Regions from separate parts of the Agromyces sp. NPDC058110 genome, predicted to be linked through region 2. Evidence: riboswitches for the same ligand, from Rfam matches in the RefSeq annotation. Region 2 holds a riboswitch; the other holds the start of a gene.
What was found. Region 2 has a riboswitch for thiamine pyrophosphate ahead of thiM (hydroxyethylthiazole kinase). Riboswitches for the same ligand answer to the same signal wherever they lie in the genome.
Positions count from the first base shown of each region.

Region 1: another riboswitch for thiamine pyrophosphate. It lies ahead of ACFVS8_RS03255 (ECF transporter S component); the one in region 2 lies ahead of thiM (hydroxyethylthiazole kinase).

Region 1 is NZ_JBHVTI010000001.1:666,302-669,696, forward strand. Features, by position in the region: gene ACFVS8_RS03250 (ABC transporter ATP-binding protein) at 1-830, opposite strand, end outside; gene ACFVS8_RS03255 (ECF transporter S component) at 921-1,568, opposite strand; TPP riboswitch at 1,604-1,714, opposite strand; gene ACFVS8_RS03260 (hypothetical protein) at 1,740-2,084, opposite strand; gene ACFVS8_RS03265 (DNA polymerase IV) at 2,115-3,395, opposite strand, start outside.
Region 2 is NZ_JBHVTI010000005.1:147,536-150,930, reverse strand. Features, by position in the region: gene ACFVS8_RS13465 (GlxA family transcriptional regulator) at 1-784, opposite strand, end outside; TPP riboswitch at 1,079-1,192, shown strand; gene thiM (hydroxyethylthiazole kinase) at 1,182-2,138, shown strand; gene thiE (thiamine phosphate synthase) at 2,135-2,833, shown strand; gene ACFVS8_RS13450 (bifunctional hydroxymethylpyrimidine kinase/phosphomethylpyrimidine kinase) at 2,830-3,395, shown strand, end outside.

The sequences.
Region 1 (3,395 bases), on a different contig from region 2:
TTCGGACCCGAGATCGCGAGCACCCGCCCGGCGTCGACCCGCACGTCGATCGCGCGTTGCACCGGCACGTCGGGGGTGCGCGCGATGTCGAGCCCCGCGGCCTCGAGCAGCGGATGCCGGTGGCCGGCCAGCGGCTCCGGTGCACGCCACGGCACCTCGTCGGGCAGCCAGACGCCGGCCGCGCGGAGCTCGTCGGCGCGCTCGGCGAGCACCGCGTCGGGGCGTCCGTCGGCGAGCACGCCGCCCGCGGCATCGAGCACCACGACGCGATCGACGACGGGCAGCCAGGTCGCGACGCGGTGCTCGACGACCACGAGCGTGGCGCCGGTCGAGTCGGCGACGGCGGCGACGGCGTCGCGGACCTCGCGCACCCCGTCTGGGTCGAGGTTCGCGGTCGGCTCGTCGAGCAGGATCAGGCCGGGGCGCATGGCCAGCACGCCCGCGAGCGCGAGTCGCTGACGCTGCCCGCCGGAGAGCTCTGCGGTCGCGTGGTCGAGCGGCAGGCCCAGTCCGACGGCGTCGAGGGCTGCGCGCACACGGGCCCAGATGTGCTCGCGCGCGACTCCGAGGTTCTCGAGTCCGAACGCGACGTCGTCGCCGAGGCGCGCCATCACGATCTGCGAGTCGGGGTCCTGCAGCACGAGCCCCGATCGGCCGCGAGCCGCGGCCGGGTGGCGGCCGTCGACGAGCAGCTCGCCGAGCGTCTCGCCGTCGTCGTCGCCGCCGAGCACGCCGGCCAGGCCGTGGAGGAAGGTGGACTTGCCCGCGCCGGAGGCACCGAGCAGCAGCACGCGGTCGCCGGGCGCGATATCGAGGTCGAGGCCGCGCACGGCGGGGGCACGCCGACCGCCGTGGCGCCACCCCCAGCCGCGCGCTCTGACCGATGCGGCGGGCGATGATGTCTCGCCGGGCACGACGGCTCAGACCTCCCGGAGCTCGCGCCCGGCCGCGAAGCGGTCGAGTGCCCCGGCACGGGCGAGCCCGCGCACGGCGAGCCACGAGAGTCCGCCGGCGATGAGCGCACCGCCCACGACCGCGGAGACCGTGTAGATCGTCGCGAACGCGGGAGCCGCGCCCGCGTAGTACAGCACGAGATCGTTGATCGCCATCGCGAGTCCGGCGCCGGCGCCGGCGAGCAGCGCGACGGGGAACCGCCAGTTGCGGTACAGGAAGATCGCGAAGACGAGTTCCGCGCCGAGGCCCTGCACGAGGCCGGACTCGATCGTGAGCAGGCCACCCCACTGGCTGCCGATGAGCGCGGAGACGACGGCCGCGACGAGCTCGGTGTAGAGCGCGGCGCCGGGCTTGCGGATGACGAGGCCGCCGAGCACGCCGGCGATGACCCAGAGCGCGGCCGGGGCCGCTTGGAGACCGGGGAGCAACGCTTCGATCGGCGCCGAGATCGGCCCCCACACCACCCCCCACGCCCAGAAGACGACGCCGACGGCCACGCCGATGACGCTCGCGACGACGATGTCGACAACCCGCCAGCGCAGGCGCGGCGAGGTCGTGACGGTGGTTCCGGATGCCGCGGCGGTCGCGGCGGATTCGGTGGACGTGTTGTGCACTGGCGTGCCCTTTCGATCGAGGAAAGCGGCACGGGATGTTGAGATGTGAATGCCTCCCTGCGCTGGCATGATCCAGATCAGGTTCGACGGTCGAAGGTTGAGAACCTTCCTCTCAGCCCGGCTCACCGGACTCCCGTGTTCGTGCACCAGCGTACACGCCGGCGCGACCGCTCAGCGCTTGAGGGCGCGGATCACCGATTTGAGGGCGTGGCCGACGACGAAGACGAACGGCGTCGCGACCAGCACGAGCCCGATCAGGTTCGCCTCGAACTTCACGCGGCCGCCCTCGCCCACGTAGGCGCCGAGCGGCACCGAGAGTCCGCCGCCCCCGCCGCCGCTTCCGCTGCCGGTGAAGTTCGACGTCGCGTCGCCGCTGCCCGTTCCGCCGCCGAACCCGTAGTACCCGAGGGCGACGGGCACCACCTCGACGCCGTCGATCTCGATCTTGTCGCCGTACGCGGTCTTCACCCCGACGCCTGCGACGCGTTCCGCCAGGTCCAGTACGAGTTCAGCCATGACGGCCACGCTACCCGTGCGGCGTGCGCGCTACCAGCCCCAGCCCGCTGCGGTCGGGTCGAACGGGGCGTCTCCCTCGCCCGACCCCGTGCGCTGCCGATCGCGAGGCTCCGACCGATCGGCGGCGCCACGCTGGGCATCGGCCCCGCGGGGCGATCGCCGCTCGCGGTGCACGAGCGAGGCGGGCCGCACTGCACCCCGGCCGAACTTCGCCGCGACCTCGTCGATCGTGCGTTCGGCGTCGCGCCATTCTTCGTCTGGGTCCCAGAGCATCGCTCCCGACCCCGACTCGCGCAGGTTCTCGGCGCGAACGCCGATGAGCCTCACCCGTTGGCCGTCGCCGACGAGTCCGACCAGCGCGTCGGATGCCTCGTCGTAGATGCGCCGTGCGACATCGGTCGGCTCGGCGAGCGTGCGCGAGCGCGTCAGGGTGCGGAAGTCGCCGTACCTCAGCTTGAGCGAGACCGTGCGCGCGACCAGACCGGCCTTGCGCAGGCGGACGGCCACGTTGCCCGAGAGCTGGAGCAGCTCGCGCCGGATCTCGACCGGGTCGACGAGGTCGTGCCCGAACGTCTGCTCGTGCCCGATGCTCTTCTCGACCCGCGCGGTGTGCACCGCCCGGGGATCTTCGCCACGCGCGAGCTGCGCGAGCCTCGTCGCGAGGGCGGGCCCGACCGCGCGCTCGAGCGCCTCGGGCGGCATCGAGGCCACGTCGCCGACCGTGCGCAGCCCGAGTCGCTGCAGCGACTCTTCGGTGACCCGGCCGACGCCCCAGAGCGCCGAGACCGGAAGCGGGTGCAGGAACGCAACCGTCTCTGTGGCCGGCACGACGAGCATGCCGTCGGGCTTGGCCCGACCGGATGCGACCTTCGCGACGTACTTCGTGGCCGCGACGCCGATTGAGCAGGTGAGGCCGGTCTCGGCCTGCACGCGCTCGCGGATGGACCACGCGATCTCGGCCGGTGATCCGTGCAGACGACGCGCCCCCGACACGTCGAGGAACGCCTCGTCGATCGAGAGCGGCTCGACGAGCGGCGTGATGTCGCCGAAGATCTCCATCACGCGCTTGGAGTAGCTCGAGTACGACGGGTAATCGCCAGGCAGCACGATCGCGTTCGGGCAACGCTGCAGGGCGACCGACATCGGCATGGCCGAATTGACGCCGTACCTGCGTGCTTCGTAACTCGCGGCCGCGACGACGCCGCGACCGGCCGTGCCGCCGACCAGCACGGGCTTGCCGCGGAGCTCGGGGCGCGACAGCAGTTCGACCGAGACGAAGAAGGCGTCCATGTCGACGTGCAGGATCGGGGT
Region 2 (3,395 bases):
CGGTGTCCTCGACGAACCTGCGCGAGAACGTGCGGGTCGACACGTTCGCGTTGCGCGCGAGGTCGGCGAGCGTCAGCGGCTCCTCGATGCGCTCGAGCGCCCAGTGCCGGGTCGCGGCGAACAGTTCGCCCAGGTCGTCGGGCAGGGCCCGCGGCACGTACTGCGCCTGGCCGCCGCTGCGGTACGGCGCCGCCACGAGCCGGCGCGCGACGTGGTTCGACAGCGCCACGCCGTGGTCGCGGCGCACGAGGTGCAGGCAGAGGTCGATGCCCGAGGCCGCACCCGCCGAGGTCAGCACCCGGCCCTCGTCGACGAACAGCACGTTCTCGTCGACCTGCACGAGCGGATGCCGCGTGGCGAGCGCCTTCGTGTAGTGCCAGTGCGTCGTGGCCCGGCGTCCGTCGAGCAGCCCCGTCGCCGCGAGCGCGAACGCCCCCGTCGAGATCGCGGCGAGCCTCGCACCCCGCTCGTGCGCGGCACGGAGGGCGTCGACGACCGCCGCAGGCGGCGGCTCGACATCGGGATGCCGGTAGCCCGGGATGAAGATCGTCTCGGCCCACTCGAACGCCTCGAGGCCGTCGGCCACGTGGTACGAGAGGCCGTCGCCGCCGGTCACCGGGCCGGGCGCAGCGCCGCACACGCGCACCTCGTACGGCATCGACGCCCGAGTGGTGAAGATCTGCGCCGGGATCCCGACGTCGAGCGGCTTGGCGCCCTCGAGCACGAGCACGGCGACCCGGTGCGGGCGCTGCACCCGGGCAGTGCGGTCGATGTCGGCGGCCATGAGGCCAGACTGCCACGTTGCGCAATGTTCTCGCCAGGCATCCGCCTCGAGCAAGACGGACCCGCCGGGCCCGTGGAGGAACGTTCACGGTGCGCCCGGCGCATTCGGAGGTCGTCCGGCGACTCGACCGCGTGCCCGGCGGGTCGTTGCGAGCAAGCTAGCCTGCGCGGCGCCGGTCCGCCAGAGCCCGGTCCTGGCCGCGCCCCGAACTGGGGTGGGAGCGGGCTGCGACGAGGCTCGCCAGCCTGCACGATGCCGTCCCATGCGGCGTCGCCGTCGGGGGCTAGGCTGGCGGGCAGTGACACGGGGTGCCGCGCACGTGCTCCGACCGGGGCGCGCGCGGCTGAGAACACACCCGTCGAACCTGATCTAGTTCGGACTAGCGAAGGGATGTCGCGTGAGCGAACGTCTGCGTATCGACCCTGCCCACCTCTCCACGGCGAGCGCCGCACTGCTCGACCGGCTGCGCGAGCATCCGCCGCTCGTGCACTGCATCACGAACGCCGTGGTGACGAACTTCACCGCGAACGCCCTGCTCGCGATCGGCGCCGCGCCGGCGATGGTCGACATCCCCGAGGAGTCCGGCATGTTCGCCGGCATCGCGGGCGGCCTGCTCGTGAACCTCGGCACGCCGCACGCCGAGCAGCGCGACGCCGCACGCGAGGCGGTCGCCGCGGCATCCGTCGCCGGCACGCCGTGGGTGCTCGACCCGGTCGCGATCGGCGCACTGCCCGTGCGCACCGCGCTCGCGCACGAACTCGTCGCGGCGCGGCCGACGGCGATCCGCGGCAACGCGAGCGAGGTCATCGCGCTCGCGGGCGCCGGCGCGGGCGGGCGCGGGGTCGATGCGGCCGACAGCACCGAAGCCGCCGCCGACGCCGCGATCGCCCTCGCCCTCGCGCACGGGTCGGTCGTCGCCGTCTCGGGCCCGGTCGACCTCATCACCGACGGGCACCGCATCGCGCGCGTGGCCAACGGCGATGCCCTGCTCACCCGCGTCACGGGCGGCGGATGCGCGCTCGGCGCGGTGACGGCGGCGTTCCTCGGGGCGAGCCGCGACGCGGCGGGCGCGGTCGCCGAACCGGAGGCCCATGGCGGTGCGCCGCTCGACGACCCGTTCGTCGCGACCCTCGCGGCGACGGTCGTGTACACGATCGCCGCCGAGCTGGCGGCGGCGCGTTCAGACGGCCCCGGCTCGTTCGCGCCGGCGTTCCTCGACGCGCTCGCGCTCGTCACGCCGGCCGAGGTGACCGCACGGGCCCGCATCACCGTCACGGATGCCGAGGCGTCCGCCGCCGATGCAGCCGCCGTCGAGTCACCGGCGGCGGCCGGGGCCGAGGCGGTGCGCGCATGAGCGCCGGCGCCACGACGACCGGGCGTGCGGGCGCCCGAATCGCGCTCGACCTGTCGGTCTACCTCGTGACGGATGCCGCGCTCTGCGGCGAACGCGGGGTCGCCGCCGTCGTGGCCGACGCCGTCGACGGCGGCGTGCGGGTCGTGCAGTTGCGCGACAAGACGGCGTCGATCGACGACCTGCTGCGGCAGCTCGAGGCGCTCTCGACCGCGATCGACGGCCGTGCGGCCCTGCTCGTGAACGACCGGGTCGACGTGGCCGCGGCTGCGCGCGAACGGGGCCTGCCCGTCGACGGCGTGCACGTGGGACAGGGCGACGCCGCGGCATCCGCTGCCCGTGCCCTGCTCGGCGACGACGCGATCGTCGGCGTCACCGCGAACTCGCCCGAGCACCTCGCCGCCGTGCGAGCGCTGCCGCGGCGCGAGGTCGACTACCTGGGCGTCGGCGTGATCCGGCCGACGGCCACCAAGCCCGACCACCCGCCGGCCCTCGGCGTCGAGGGATTCGCCCGGTTCGCGGCCTCCGCGGCCGAGGTCGAGCTGCCGTGCGTGGCGATCGGCGGCATCGGGCTCGCGGATGTCGCGGCGCTGCGCGAGGCGGGCGCGGCAGGGGTGGCCGTGGTCTCGGCGATCTGCGCCGCCGACCGCCCGCGCGACGCGGCGGCTGCGTTCGCCGCGGCCTGGAGCGCCCGATGAGCGCCGCGGCCACCGCGGATGTCGCCGCAGCCGCCGCAGCCGTTCCTGGCGCGCCGACCGCTCGCCGCGTGCCGCGCGTGCTCAGCATCGCGGGCAGCGACCCGTCGGGCGGCGCGGGCATCCAGGCCGACCTCAAGTCGATCGCCGCGGTCGGCGGCTACGGCATGTCGGCGATCACCGCCCTGACCGCGCAGAACACGCTCGGCGTCCGCGGCGTGCACGTGCCGCCCGCGACGTTCCTCGCCGAGCAGCTCGACGCGATCTCCGACGACATCGCGATCGACGCCGTCAAGATCGGCATGCTCGCGAACGCCGAGGTGATCGAGGTCGTGGCCGCATGGCTGCGACGCACCCGCCCGACGGTCGTCGTGCTCGATCCCGTGATGGTCGCGACGAGCGGCGACCGCCTGCTCGACCCCGCCGCCGAACGGGCGTTGCACGACCTGCTGCCGCTCGCCGACCTCATCACGCCGAACCTGCTCGAACTGGCGGTGCTCGCGACCGCCGTCGCGAACGCCGTCGCCGACGAGCGCGATGCCCGCGATGCGCCGGACGCGCCCAT